3 regions of the Dactylosporangium sp. McL0621 genome follow, and region 3 is predicted to be linked to each of the others. Evidence: riboswitches for the same ligand, from Rfam matches in the RefSeq annotation. Region 3 holds a riboswitch; each other region holds the start of a gene.
What was found. Region 3 has a riboswitch for S-adenosylmethionine ahead of ACPPVO_RS20120 (N-acetyltransferase family protein). Riboswitches for the same ligand answer to the same signal wherever they lie in the genome.
Positions count from the first base shown of each region.

Region 1: another riboswitch for S-adenosylmethionine. It lies ahead of thrC (threonine synthase); the one in region 3 lies ahead of ACPPVO_RS20120 (N-acetyltransferase family protein).
Region 2: another riboswitch for S-adenosylmethionine. It lies ahead of ACPPVO_RS03440 (aminotransferase class V-fold PLP-dependent enzyme); the one in region 3 lies ahead of ACPPVO_RS20120 (N-acetyltransferase family protein).

Region 1 covers NZ_CP188259.1:602,683-607,405, reverse strand. Annotated here, with positions in the region: gene ACPPVO_RS02780 (GNAT family N-acetyltransferase) at 1-505, opposite strand, end outside; gene thrC (threonine synthase) at 812-2,080, opposite strand; SAM riboswitch class I at 2,094-2,233, opposite strand; gene ACPPVO_RS02770 (glucosyl-3-phosphoglycerate synthase) at 2,330-3,253, shown strand; gene ACPPVO_RS02765 (hypothetical protein) at 3,235-3,717, opposite strand; gene ACPPVO_RS02760 (ABC transporter permease) at 3,761-4,627, opposite strand; gene ACPPVO_RS02755 (alpha/beta fold hydrolase) at 4,624-4,723, opposite strand, start outside.
Region 2 covers NZ_CP188259.1:751,076-755,798, reverse strand. Annotated here, with positions in the region: gene ACPPVO_RS03450 (alpha/beta fold hydrolase) at 1-98, shown strand, start outside; gene ACPPVO_RS03445 (alanyl-tRNA editing protein) at 236-973, shown strand; gene ACPPVO_RS03440 (aminotransferase class V-fold PLP-dependent enzyme) at 1,320-2,537, opposite strand; SAM riboswitch class IV at 2,560-2,676, opposite strand; gene ACPPVO_RS03435 (PrsW family intramembrane metalloprotease) at 3,474-4,723, shown strand, end outside.
Region 3 covers NZ_CP188259.1:4,240,699-4,245,421, forward strand. Annotated here, with positions in the region: gene ACPPVO_RS20115 (ABC transporter permease) at 1-1,977, opposite strand, end outside; SAM riboswitch class IV at 2,068-2,183, shown strand; gene ACPPVO_RS20120 (N-acetyltransferase family protein) at 2,204-2,785, shown strand; gene ACPPVO_RS20125 (RrF2 family transcriptional regulator) at 2,878-3,273, opposite strand; gene ACPPVO_RS20130 (sulfate/molybdate ABC transporter ATP-binding protein) at 3,288-4,241, opposite strand; gene ACPPVO_RS20135 (sulfate ABC transporter permease subunit) at 4,241-4,723, opposite strand, start outside.

The DNA.
Region 1 (4,723 bases), 3.6 Mb from region 3:
CGCCCTCGGCGTACAGCCGGTCGAGCGTGCCCTCGTCGACGTCGGCGAGCAGCAGCCGGCGCCGCGCGTCGAGCAGGCGGTTGGTCACCCCGGCGGCCTCGGCGAACCCGCTGGGGCCGGCCGCGACCGGGCTGAAGCCGAGCACGCCGGTGCGGCCGTCGGCGCGGGCGGCGGCGGTCGCGTGGGCGAAGAGGGCCCGGCCGATGCCCCGGCGGCGGTGGGCCGGGTGCACCCGGACGTCGACGTGGGCCTTGTCGAGGTTGTCGTGGCGGGGCAGGTCGAGCTCGGCGACGCCGACCGGCTCGTCGCCGTGCCGGGCGAGGAAGCGGCGGCGGACCGCGCGCGGCGGCGGTATCAGCCACTGCATGTCGTACTGGTAGCGGCAGTTCGGCGGCAGGTCCGGCAGGTCAGCCCGGACGGACTCGTTGACGATCTCGAACACCGCGTCGACGGCCGCCGGGTCGTCGGCGCGCACTTCGTCGATCTCGAGTGTTGATTGGGCCATGCCCGCCAGGGTGGCTCCGGGCGAGCGGCCACGGCAAACCATTTATGCCCGGAAATTGGTCGAGAGGACGCTCGCCAACACCTCCGGTGTTGTGGTCGCGGACCCAGGGGTCCGAGGCGACGCGTCCTCCCGCACCGAGCATCCTGAACCCCGGGCCCTGGGGCGTCAAGTCACCCATCCGACGATCCGCGCACCGCCGATCACGCTCAGTATCGACCGCCTCCCCCGCTCGGACGAGGTGGTCCTCGTCCGAGCGTGGAAGCGCTCTCCGCAGTTCAACGCTCGGTGATCGCCCCAGTTAAAAAATCATCCGAGGAGGCCGGCCTCACGGGCCGCCTTGAGCGACGGCTTGACCCGGTGCGTGGGGCCGACCAGGCCGGCGACCGCGTCGAGGGTCTTGAGGCCGTCGCCGGTGTTGAAGATGACCGTCTCCGCGTTCGGGTCGAGCCGGCCCGACTCGACGAGCTTCTTGAGCACCGCGGCGGTGACCCCGCCGGCCGTCTCGGCGAAGACGCCGGCGGTGCGGGCCAGCAGCTGGATGCCGGCGCGGATCTCGTCGTCGCCGGCGTACTCCATCCAGCCGCCGGTGCGCCGCACGGACTCCAGCGCATAGACCCCGGCCGCCGGGTCGCCGATGTTGAGCGACTTGGCGATGCCGGTCGGCTTGACCGGGATGATTTCGTCGGTACCGTCGTGCAGCGCCTTGGCGATCGGGTTGCACCCGGCCGACTGGGCGCCGAACACCTTCCACTCGGTCGCCGGGACGAGCCCGATCTCGACCAGCTCGGTGAACGCTTTGTCGATCTTGGTGAGCAGCTCGCCGCTGGCCATCGGGATGACCACCTGGGCCGGGATGCGCCAGCCGAGCTGCTCGGCCACCTCGTACCCGAGGGTCTTGGAGCCCTCGGCGTAGAACGGCCGCACGTTCACGTTGACGAACGCGGTGTCCTCGAACTCGTCGGTCTCGGTGAGCTCCGAGCACAGGCGGTTGACCTCGTCGTAGGAGCCCTCGATGGCGACCAGCTCGCCGCCGTACACCGCGGTCATGACGACCTTGCCGGGCTCCAGGTCGGCTGGGATGAACACGGTCGAGGGCACGCCGGCCCGCGCGGCATGCGCGGCGACGCTGTTGGCGAGGTTGCCGGTGGACGCGCAGGAGTACCGCGTGAAGCCCAGCGCCTTGGCCGCGGTCAGCGCCACGGAGACGACGCGGTCCTTGAACGAGTGGGTCGGGTTGGCCGAGTCGTCCTTGACGTACAGCGGCGCGGTGAACCCGAGCTCCTTGCCCAGCCCGTCGGCGCGCACCAGCGGGGTGAGGCCCGGGTCGAGGGTCACGCGGCTCTCCGGGTCGATCCCGACGGGCAGCAGCGGCGCGTAGCGCCAGATGTTCTGGGGGCCCGCCTCGATCTGCTCCCGGGTCACCTTGGCCAGCGCCTCGGCGTCGTAGCCGACCTCCAGCGGGCCGAAACACTCGTAACACGCGTGCTGCGCGGCGAGCGGGAAGGTGGCCCCACATCCGCGGCAGACGAGGTTGCGGGCGGGTGAGCCGGTGAAGACGCTGAGCGTCGAGGTCATGGCGGAGGCCTTCCTCTCATCTTTCCCAGGCCGCACGGGCGTGCGCCGGGACGGATTTGGCACCTACCGCGACGAGCCTCGTCTTCGAGCAGCGCGTCGCAGGGGTTGCCGGGGCTTCATCGGGCCGTATCCCTCTGCCCCTCTGGATGAGGTATTGAGTTGTGATGTGGTGCTCACACGAGTGTAAGGGGCACCACCGTCCGCCGGGTATGAGTCATCTCACGAGGTGGGCGCGGCTAGCGTTCACTCATGCACCCGATCGCGGCGGACTGGTTCGCGCGGCGCACCTCCCGCTGGTCCGACTGGCCGGCCGACGAGGTGCTCGCGGCGAAGGGCGACACCCGGGTCAGCGTGGTGATGCCCGCCCTCGACGAGGAGCCGACGGTCGGGGAGATCGTCACCGGGGTGCGCTCCCTGGGCCCCATCGTCGACGAGCTGATCGTGGTCGACTCCGGCTCGGTGGACCGCACCGCCGAGGTCGCCGCGGCCGCGGGCGCCACCGTGCACCACCGCGACGACATCCTCCCGGCGACCGGCTCCCGGCCGGGCAAGGGTGAGGTGCTGTGGAAGGCCCTCGCGGTCACCAAGGGCGACATCCTGGTGTACGTCGACGCCGACCTCACCGACTTCCGCCCGCACTTCGTGACGGGCCTGCTGGGCCCGCTGCTGGCCGACCCGGCCACGCTGATGGTGAAGGCGTTCTACGACCGGCCCCTGCTCGACGTCTCCGCGGCCGGCGGCGGCCGGGTGACCGAACTGGCCGCCCGCCCGCTGCTCAACGCGCACTTCCCGGAGCTCGCGGGCGTGGTCCAGCCGCTGGCCGGCGAGTACGCGGCCCGGCGGACCCTGCTCGAGTCGCTGCCGTTCGCGGCCGGCTACGGCGTGGAGACGGGCCTGCTCGTCGACGCCTGGCGCGCGCACGGCCTCGACGCGGTCGCCCAGGTCGACCTGGGCCAGCGCACCCACGGCCACCAGGACACGGCCGCCCTGGGCCGCATGGCCGCCACGATCCTGCAGACGATCAACGCCCGCATCTCCCCGAGCCACGCCCTCTGGCCGACGCTGACGCAGTTCGAGCGCCGGAACTCCGCGGTGGTACCCCACGAGACGCCGGTCGCCCATCCGGACCGCCCCCCGATGCGGACCGTCCCGGGCTACGCCGCCTCGGCCTGATCCGCGGGGACGAAGCGCCACAGCTGGGCCGTCGCGGTACCGGCGCCCAGGATCGCCAGGATCAGCGCGCCCCACTCGGCGCTCAGCAGCCACCACGGCGTGTCGATTATCGCGACCGGGGCCTCGCCGGTCAGGGAGCCCACCACGAGGACCACCGTGACGAGCAGCATGAGGACCAGCAGCAGGACCGACGTCAGCCGCAGGACCCAGGCGCCCGTGCGGCCGCCGAGCCGGGCCAGGGCCGCGCTGCCCGCCGCCACCGTCGCGCCGAACGCGCTCGCGATCGCGCCGATCAGGGTGAAGATCTTCGCGGTCTGCGCTTCCACCGGGCCCTTGGTGAGGTTCGAGCTCTCGGCGAAGTGCGTCCACTGGAAGATGTGGTCCTGGTCGTAGTACAGCCCGGCCGCGAGGGCGGCGAGCCCGGCGGCGAGGACGCACGCGCCGGCTAAGGCGGAGATCCGCATGGACGGGCACCCTACCCGCCGGTAGGGGCCCGTCCAACGCGGGTCAGCTGACGACGTCCTTGCGCAGGAAACGCCACCAGGCCAGGGAGAAGAAGACGGTGGCGTAGACCAGGGACGCGATCGCGCCCTTGACCAGGTCGTCGGTCTGCATCGGGCTGGACAGCAGGCCGAGCCAGGCATCGGCGTAGTGCGTCGGCAGGACCGTGCGCAAGTTTCCGAGCGCGGTGATCTGGTCGAGGATGTTCGACAGGATCTGCAGGAGCACGGCGCCGCCGACCGCGCCGAGCGGGGCGTCGGTCGACACCGACAGCAGGAACGCCAGCGAGGCCACGACCAGCAGCGTGATGCAGAGGTACGCCACGATCTCCAGCAGCCGCACCACGCTCGTCCCGGCCGCGATCTCCCCGCCGACCGGCGCGCTCAGCGGCGCCCAGCCGTAGCGCAGGGTCCCCGCGGCCAGCGCCGTCGCGACCAGGATCAGGATCGCGGCCAGGCTGTAGAGCAGCGACACGGCGAGCTTGATGCCCAGCAGGCGGGAGCGCGGGACCGGCATCGCCAGCAGGTACCGCAGGCTCCCCCAGCTCGCCTCCGACGCCACGGTGTCGCCGTGGAAGAGCGCGACCACGACGACGAGCAGGAAGCCGGCCGAGACCAGCAGGGTGAACAGCGTGAAGTTCGGGCCGCCGCTCGTGGCCAGGTCGGAGAGGCGGGAGAACTCGCCGTTGCCGCCGCCGTTGTCATCGCCGCCGCCGCTGTCGAGCTGGAACGCGGTCAGGATGATCAGCGGCAGCAGGACCATGAAGCCCAGCGCGAACTGGTTGCGCCGCCGGGCGCCCTGCCGCTTGATCTCCGTCCACAGCGAGAGGGTCGCGCCCGGCCGGTAGCCGACCGCACCGCCGATGACACTCATTCCCGCTCTCCGCTCGCCTTGGTGTCCCCGCCCACCAGGGACAGGAACGCATCCTCCAGCCGCCGCCGCGGCGTGACCCGGTCGATGCCGACCCCG
Region 2 (4,723 bases), 3.5 Mb from region 3:
TGCCAAAGGCCGACCTGCACATCTACGACCGCCCCGGCATCCTGTGGACCCAGCGCGCCGACCTGCGCAGCCGGATCTCGGACTTCCTGAACGCCTGACCCCTCGATCGGCCCACCAGGAGTGACCGAACGGCCGAGCCGGTGACGCGTATCAGAACGGCCCCCGACAGATTCTGTATTGCATGACTACTTCGTGGTGCTGGGCGGGGCCGACCCGCCGCATATAGTCGGTTTTCATGGGTGTCACACATCACGGCCGCACGTACCGGCTCGACCTCGCCGACCCGACGCTGCGCGAATGGACCGCCAAGGTCCTGCACGCGTCGGCCGAGGACGGGATCGTGCTGGACCGTTCGGCGTTCTACCCGGGCGGGGGCGGCCAGCCCCCGGACCACGGCGTCCTGCTCTGGCAGGGCGTCCAGACACGGATCGCCGGCACGCGCAAGGCCGACGACCTGTACCTCCTGCCCGTCGAGGGCGACCCGCTCCCCCCGGTGGACACCGAGGTGACCGGCGCGGTCGAGGACGACCGGCGCACCAAGCTCATGCGCACCCACTCGGGCCTGCACGTGCTGTGCGGGGTCGTGTTCCGCGACTTCGGCGCCCTGGTGACGGGCGGCTCGATGGAGCCGGCCGAGGCGCGCATGGACTTCAACCTGCCGGAGGTACCGCCGGACTTCAAGGCGCGCCTCGAGGAGCTGGTGAACGCCGAGGTGATCGCCGACCGCAAGGTGGTGACGAAGGTGCTCGGGCGCGAGGAGGCCCTGGCCCTGCCCGACATCATCCGCACCCAGTCGAACCTGATCCCGGCCGAGGAGCAGGAGATCCGCATCGTCGACATCATCGGCCTGGACACCCAGGCGGACGGGGGCACGCATGTCGCGTCGACGGCGCAGATCGGCCGCCTGCAGGTCGTGAAGGTGGAGAGCAAGGGCAAGGCCAACCGCCGAGTCCGCGTACGCCTCTCCGACTGACCCCGACCGCCGGGCGCTGTCGCACCCACTCCGAAGCCGACTCCGGGCGCAACGCCAGGCCGCGCCGTCGCACGCGCAACGCCGGACCGCGCCTTCGCCTGCGCAACGCCAGGCCGCGCCATCGCACACGCAACGCCAGGCCGCGCCGTCGCACACGCAACGCCGGACCGCGCCTTCGCCTGCGCAACGCCAGGCCGCACCTCGCACATACAACGCCAGGCCGCGCCTTCCCCTGCGCACGTCCGACCGCACTCCGCGCGCGGCCAAAGGTCTGACGCTTGCGCCCGGTCGCCGATAAGTCGGGCGCTTCGCGCCGCGACTTATCGGATATTTCGTATATGCCGGATTATCGGAGCGCGGCCAGCAGGCGGTCGATGTGCCCCTCGGTGGTGCCGATCCCGAAGCTGGCCCGGATCGCCTGGTCGGCGCCCGGCTCGCACCCGGCCGCCCCGGTTGTTTCGGGTGTACCCGTGAGCCGGGTCGTGGCCTCGGACAGCAGGCGGCGGGTCAGCGGGTGCGCGCAGAACAGGCCCGCGCGCACCCCGATGCCGTGGTCGCGGCCGAGGGTCGTGGCGAGCTCGCCCGGGTCGCGGCCGGGCACGGTGAAGGAGACGATGCCGACCCGCTCCGCGGCGGCCGGGAAGAGGCGCAGCTCCTCCACGTGCGGCAGCGCGGCCAGGCCGGTACGCAGCCGGTGCAGCAGCGCCTGCTCGGTCGCCGCGAGGTCGCGGTGGTGCAGGGTGCGCAGCGCGGTGGCGAGCGCGACCGCGCCGATGAGGTTCGGGGTGCCGGCCTCGTGGCGCGCCGGACCGGTGGCCCAGCGTGTCGTGCCGTCGTCGGCGACGTGGGCGCTGGCGCCGCCGCCGGCCAGGTACGGTTCGGCCGCGTCCAGCCAGTCCGCCCGCCCGGCGAGGACGCCCGCCCCGAACGGCGCGTAGAGCTTGTGCCCCGAGAACGCGATGTAGTCCGCGCCGAGGCCGGCGAGCCGCCCGGGCGCGTGCGGGGCCAGCTGGGCGGCGTCGACGGCGATGCGGGCACCGTGGCGGTGCGCGACCTCGGCCAGCCGCTCCACCGGCCACACCTCGCCGGTCACGTTGCTCGCCGCGGTGACGCTGACGAGGGCGTTGGGGTTCTGCCGGCGGTACAGACACGAGTCCAGCGCCTCGACGGCCTCCTCCGGCGACCGGGGCGCCGCCAGCCGGATCGTGTCGCGCCAGGGCAGGAGGTTGGCGTGGTGCTCGGCGTCGAACGTGACGACCGTGGTGTCCGCCGGGACCGCCCGCGCGAGCAGGTTGAACGCGTCCGTGGTGTTGCGCGTGAAGATCACCGTGTCGCCGGGCCCGTGGCCGAGGACATCGGCGACGGTCTCGCGCGCCTGCTCGTACTCGCGCGTGCACCGCTCGGACAGCGCGCCCGCGCCGCGGTGGACGCTGCCGTAGTAGGGCAGCAGTTCGGCGACTGTGTCCGCGACGACCCGAAGGCACGGCGCGGTCGCGGCGATGTCGAGGTTGGCGAAGTCGACGGACCGGCCGTCGGACAGCTTGACCTCGCCGGGCGTGAGAATTTCGGACACGGGTAGACCCCTCCGCTCGCGCTTGCCCGGACACACCGCGTGCCGGACCGTGTCATCACCCGGGGCACCCCGCCGCGAACGCGAGGGTTGCCGGCCAGCAAGCCGGGGCTGTGCGCTGGCACTCATGACCTGTCCCGACGGTACCGCGGATAAAGTTGCCCCATGAGCGAACTCCCGCCGAATGGGACGCCGTCCTCGCCCGAGCCCGCGTCGGGGCCGCCGGCCGCCCCGACCTCGGGCGCGGCCCCCTGGACCGCGCCGGGCGCTGCGTCGACGCCCTCCGACTGGGGTTCGCCCGCGTCGGCCCCGCCCGCCGCCCAGCCCGCCTCGGGACCACCCGCCGCCCAGCCCGCCTCGGGACCGCCGGCGTGGAACGAGCCGGGGCAGCCACCCGCGTCGGGGCCGCCGGCCGCATGGGGCCCGCCGGCCGCGTGGGGTCACCCGGGCCAGCCGCCCGCTTCGGGGCCGCCGCCGGCATGGGGCCAGCCGGGCCAACCGCCCGCGTCAGGGCCGCCACCCGCCTGGGGCCAGCCGGGCCAACCGCCCGCGTCAGGGCCGCCACCCGCCTGGGGCCCGCCGGGCCAGCCGCCCGCGTCAGGGCCGCCACCCGTGCAGCCGCCCGCCCCGGGCTCGCCGGCGTGGGGCCAACCGCCGCAGCCGCCTGCACAGGAGCCCGCCTCTGGCCCGCCCGCGTGGGGCCACCCTGGACAACCGCCCGCGTCCGCGCAACCGCCGGCTGCGCAACCGCCGGCTGCGCAACCACCTGCTGCACAACCGCAACCGCCCGCCGCTGCGCAACCGCCCGGGCAGGAGCCGGCCTCGGGACCGCCGCCGTGGGGCCACCCGGGTCAGCCGCCCGCGTCCGCGCAGCCGCCCGCCGCCTGGGGCCGCCCCGACCAGCAGCCCCAGTGGGGCCAGCCCGCGGCGGTGCAGCCGAGCGCGCCGCCCGGCTCCGAGTGGGGCCGCCCGATGACGCCCCAGGTCGCGGCCGGCCAGCCGTCCGGCCCGCCGATGATGCCCTCGTCCGCCGTGCCCAACGTGACCGAGGCGGCCGAGCCGCAGACCGGCCGCACGGAGTACCCGACCGCCGCGCTGGCCCTGGCCGCCGCCCCGCCCCCCAAGCGCTCCGACCGCCGCCGGCTCTGGACGCTGATCGGCGTCATGGGGTTCATCGCGGCCTGCGGCGTCGCCGTGCTCGCGTTCTTCGGCTTCAACGGCGGCTGGACAGCGCTGGTCGTCGGCGTGGGCTCCGCGGTGATCCCGGTGCCGGTGCTGGTCTCCTGCTTCCTTTGGCTGGATCGGTACGAGCCCGAGCCGGTCAAGTATCTCGTCTTCGTCTTCGGCTGGGGCGCCTGCGTGGCGACCGGCGTAGCGCTGGTCGTCAACACCGCGGGCTCCTACTTCGCCGACAAGGCGGGGCTGTCCGACGCGCTCGTCGCCGTGCTCGTCGCGCCGCTGATCGAGGAGAGCATGAAGGCGCTCGGGCCGGTGCTGCTGTTCTGGCGCCGCCCCCGCGCGTTCTCCGGCATCATCGACGGAATCGTCTACTGTGGGCTGTCGGCGACCGGGTTCGCGATGGTCGAGAACATCCTGTACCTGGGCTTCAAGGGCTACGGCGAGACCGCCGACAAGTCCGGGCCCGTGACCGGGGCCGCGGCGCTGGTCGGCATCTTCATCGTGCGGATCCTCATGACCGGGTTCGCCCACCCGCTGTTCACCTCGATGACCGGCATCGGCCTGGGCTTCGCCTCGCGCTCCTCGGCCCGGGCGGTGCGCTTCCTCGCCCCGCTCGCCGGCCTGCTGGTCGCGATGATGCTGCACGGCTCGTGGAACCTCATGTCGGTCACCGCGTCGACCAGCGCCTGGGTCCTGCTGTACGGCTACTTCGCCGTGATGATGCCGATCTTCCTGTGCATGGTCGGCTTCGCGCTCTGGCTGCGCGCCAACGAGGGCCGGCTGACCGAGCGGGTGCTGGGCGAGTACGCCCGGGCCGGGTGGTTCTCCCCGCCCGAGATCGCCGCGCTCGGCACGCTCGGGCGCCGGCTCTCCGCGCGCCGCTGGGCCAAGCGGGTGGCCGGCGACGCCGGGGCCAAGGCGATGCGGGCGTTCCAGTTCGACGCGACGCGGCTGGCGCTGCTGCGCGACGGGCTGCACCGGGGGCTGGACAAGGAGCCGAA
Region 3 (4,723 bases):
CTTGCCGGGCAGCGGGTTGCGCAGCTGCGCGCCGGCCGCGGCGGGCAGCAGCCAGCCGTTGAGCAGGTCGGTGTCGGCGTAGATCCCGGCCAGCGTGAACCGCCGTTCGGGGCCGCGGGGCAGCCGGACGGTGATCCGGTCGCCGACGTGCGGGCCGGCCGCGGTGACGTTGCGCTCGTCCACGATGACCTGGTCGTCGCCGAGCGGGCCGATGGTGCCCGCGGCCGGGGTGAGGCTGAGCATGTCGCGCAGCGCGGGCAGGTCGGTGACCGCCTCGACGTACGCGGGCTGCCCGCCGATCAGCGCCGTCCCCTCGTACAGGCCGGTGACCGCCCGCACCTGGGGCAGCCGCGCGGCCTGGGCCAGCACCGCCGGGTCGAAGCCCGCCCGGCCGCTGCCGTTGGTGTCCCCGGCGACGACGAACTCGGCCTTGACCTGGTCGTCGACGAGGTACCCGACGCTGCTCATCGCCGAGGCGAAGACCGTCGAGACGCCGCTGACGAGCGCGACCGCGACCATGAGCGCCGCGGCCGTGATCGCGGTGCGGCGCGGGTTGCGCCCGGCGTTGAGCAGCCCCAGGCGGGCCGGGACCGACCGGGCGAAGCCGCGCCGCAGCAGCCCGATGACCGGCCGGGCCGCGATCGGCGTCAGCAGGGCCGCGCCGGCGAAGGCCAGCAGCACCCCGCCGACGATGGCGGCGGCCGGCCCGTCACCGGCGCGGCCGGCGAGGCCGAGGCCGAGCAGCGCCGTGCCGGCGGTCAGCACCACCGCGCCGGCGACGCTCAGCCGGGTCAGCGGCCGGTCGGGTACGGCCACCTCACGCAGCACGGCCAGGGGCGGTACCCGGGTCGCGCGCAGCGCCGGGATCAGGGCGGCGACGACGGTGACGGTGAGGCCCACGCCGAACGCGGCGACCACGGCGTCGGCCGGCACCGCCACGCCGGTCACGTCGAGGCCCGAGCCGGCGGTACCGCGGAAGTGAACGGCGCCGAACGCCAGCAGAGCGCCGGCCGCGATCCCGGCGCCGAGCCCCACGGCCGAGCTGACGAGCCCGACGACGCCGGCCTCGGCCAGCACCGAACCGACGATCTGGCCCCGGCTCGCGCCGAGCGAGCGCAGCAGGGCCAGCTCCCGGGTGCGCTGGGCCACGAGGATCGCGAACGTGTTGAGGATCAGGAACGAGCCGACGAACAGCGCCACCCCGGCGAAGCCCAGCAGGATGTCGTTGTACAGGCCGAGCGACGACGCGAACGCGGCGGCGGCCACACGGCCGAGCTGACGGCCCGTCCGGACCGGGTAGCCGGGGCCGAGGACGGCCGCGACCCGGTCGCGCAGCACGTCGGGCGGCACGCCGGCGGCGGCGGTGAGCGAGACCGACGAGAACGCGCCGGGCTCGCCGAGCATCAGCCGCTGCGCGGCGGCGTCGGTGAAGGCGACCGTCGGCTGCCCCGTGACCGGCTCGAAGACGCCGACCACGGTGAACGTGCGGCGGGGCTGGAGGGTCAGGACGCCGACCCGGTCGCCGACCCCGACCCCGGCCCGCCGGGCGAGGTCCGCGTCGACGGCGATCTCATCGTCCGCGCCCGGCCCGCGCCCGGAGCGCAGGGCGGCCAGCCCGGCCTGGAAGGACCAGTTCACCCCGAGCCGGGGCCGGTCGGGCGAGGCGACGACCTTGCCGTCCGCGCCGATCAGGCGGGCGCCGTCGGCGGACACGACACCCGTCGCGCTCGCCACGCCGGGCACCGCCGCGAGCCGGTCGACCATCGCGGCGTCGAGCGCGACCGAGCCGGCCGGCGGCGCGACCGAGACGTCGGTGCGGGCGTACGCGCGCACGGAGCGTTCCTCGTAGGAGTGCCCGAGGGTGTCGGTGAGCACGAGCGCGCCGGACACGAACATGACGCCGAGCACCACGGCCACGCCGGACAGCGTGAGCCGGCGCCGGCGGGTCAGCAGGCCCTTGAGAGCGGTGCGTACCATCGCCGATCATCCTGTCCGCGGTGATCGGGTCCCGGCACCGGGGAAACCCCCGAGCCCGGACCGGGGAACGGGTGATAGGTTCCCGGCGACGGTCATGAGTGTCAGCGTTCAGCCCCGGCTTGCTGGCCGGCAACCCTCCGTTCGCGGGCGGGGTGCCCCGGGTGAGGACCGGGCTCGGCGCATCCCGTGCCGGGCAAGCCGCGACGGTTCGAGGGGTGTCCGACCCATGATTGCTGTCCAGTTCCGGTCCGCCGACGTGCGCGACGCCGGCCGCGTCGCCGAGCTGCACGCCGACAGCTGGCGCCGGCACTACCGCGGCGCCTACTCCGACGCGTTCCTCGACGGTGACGTGGTCGCCGACCGGCGGACCGTGTGGTCGGCGAGGCTCGCCGCGCCCGCCGGGACGGCGACGGTGCTCGCCGAGCGCGACGGGCGGCTCGTCGGCTTCGTGCACGTCGTGCTCGGCGACCATCCGCGGTGGGGCAGCCTCGTGGACAACCTGCACGTCGCGCACGAGGCCCGCCGCGGCGGGATCGGCTCGCAGCTGCTGGCCCGCGGCGCCCGGGCGGTCAAGAGCGGCGGCGTGTACCTGTGGGTGCTGCGGCAGAACACCGCGGCCCGGGCGTTCTACTCCGCGTGCGGGGCGCGCTGCGTCGAGGAGGCGCCGGTGTCCGCGCCCGGCGGCGACCCGGCCCGGCTCAACGGCAACCCGGTGAAGCTCCGCCTGGCCTGGCCCGACGCGTCGGCGCTGCTGGACCCGGTCACCGGGCTCAGTCGCCGCTCGGATCGTCGAGCGGGCGCCCGATGAGCCAGTGGTGCCCGAACGGGTCGGCGATGCGCCCCTGCCGCAGCCCGTACGGCTGATCGCGCACCGGCGTCAGCGTGGCCATGCCCCGGAATCTACGCCGACGTGTTGATGAGGTCGGCCAGGGTGACCGCGTCGAGGTAGTCCAGCCGCACGCGGTTCGCGCGGTCCCACAGGTGGTGCAGGCGCTCGATCGCGCGGTCCGGCGGCAGGTCATGGCCCGCCGGGGGGTCCTGGCCGGGCCCGTCCAGCCGGCGGACGATCTCGCCGAGGGTCAGGGTCGCGGCCGGGTGCGCCAGCGCGTAGCCGCCGCCCGTGCCGCGCTGGACCTGCACCAGGTCCGCGCGGCGCAGGTCGGCCAGCAGGTCGTAGAGGTAGCCGGGCGGGATGTCCTGGGCGTCGGCGACGTCCTGGGCCTTCACCGTCTGCGGGGCGGCGCCGGCCAGGGCGACCAGGGCCCGGATCGAGTACTCGATGCGTTTGGGCAGCATGCGAACGGACGACGTCACACGGCGGCCAAGGTCCGGGCCTCGGCGGATGGGCTGAAGTACACGGTGTCGCCGGGTTTGACGTCGATCGCCTTCGCGCCGGCGCGGGTCAGCTGGGCCCACACGTCGCGGTCGCCGGCCCGGGCCTCGATGCGGACCTCGAAGCCGAGCGAGACCACGCGGGTGACGGTGGCCGCGGTACCGCCGGGGTCGCGGGACAGCGCCACGTCGTGCGGGCGGACCAGCTTGCCGTCGAGGTGCGTGACGGGGCCGAGGAAGCTCATCACGAACGGGTTGGCCGGGTTCTCGTAGATCTCGCCCGGGGTGCCGACCTGCTGCACGACGCCGTCGGCGAGGACGACGATCGAGTCGGACACGTCCATCGCCTCCTCCTGGTCGTGGGTGACGAAGACGGTGGTGACGTGGACCTCGTCGTGCAGGCGGCGCAGCCAGGTGCGCAGCTCCTTGCGAACCTGGGCGTCGAGGGCGCCGAACGGCTCGTCGAGCAGCAGCACCTCCGGCTCGGGCGCGAGGGCGCGGGCGAGGGCCATGCGCTGGCGCTGGCCGCCGGAGAGCTGGGCCGGGTAGCGGTCGGCGAACTGGTCGAGGTGGACGAGCTCGAGCAGCTCCATGACGCGCTTGCGGATGTCGGCCTTCGGGCGGCGGCGGACCTCGAGGCCGAAGGCGACGTTGCGGTACACCGTCATGTGCTTGAACGCGGCATAGTGCTGGAACACGAAGCCGACGTTGCGCCGCTGCGGGGTCAGGCCGGTCGCGTCGACCGCGTTGATGAGCACCGAGCCCGTGTCGGGGCGCTCCAGGCCGGCGATGACGCGCAACAGGGTCGACTTGCCGCCGCCGCTCGGGCCGAGCAGCGCGGTCAGGGAGCCGGAGGCGATGTCGACGGAGATGTCGCGCAGGACCGGGGTCTTGCCGAACGACTTGTTCACGTCGCGGACTTCGATGGCCATCAGGCGTTCTCTTTCGGCCGCAGGAGCTTGGTGATGAGCAGGATCGCGATGGCGATGATGGCCAGGGCGGTCGCGGTGGTGAACGCCGCGGTCTGGTCGTAGTTCTGGTACCGCTCCTCGACGAACAGCGTCGCGGTCTGCGTCTGCCCGACGAGCCGGCCGGAGACGACGGCGACCGCGCCGTACTCGCCCAGGGCCCGGGCCAGGCAGAGCACGATGCCGTAGCCGAGCGCGCCGCGGATGCCCGGCACCGTGATGCGCAGGAACGTCTGCCAGCGCGACGCGCCGAGGGTGTGCGCCGCCTGCTCCTGCTCGTCGCCCATCTCCTCCAGCACGGGCACGATCGCGCGCACGACGAGGGGCAGGGAGACGAAGACGGTCGCGAGGACCATGCCGGGCAGCGAGAAGATGATCTGCAGGCCGTTGCGCTCCAGCCAGCCGCCGGCCGGGGCGAACTTGCCGTACACCAGGATCAGCGCGAG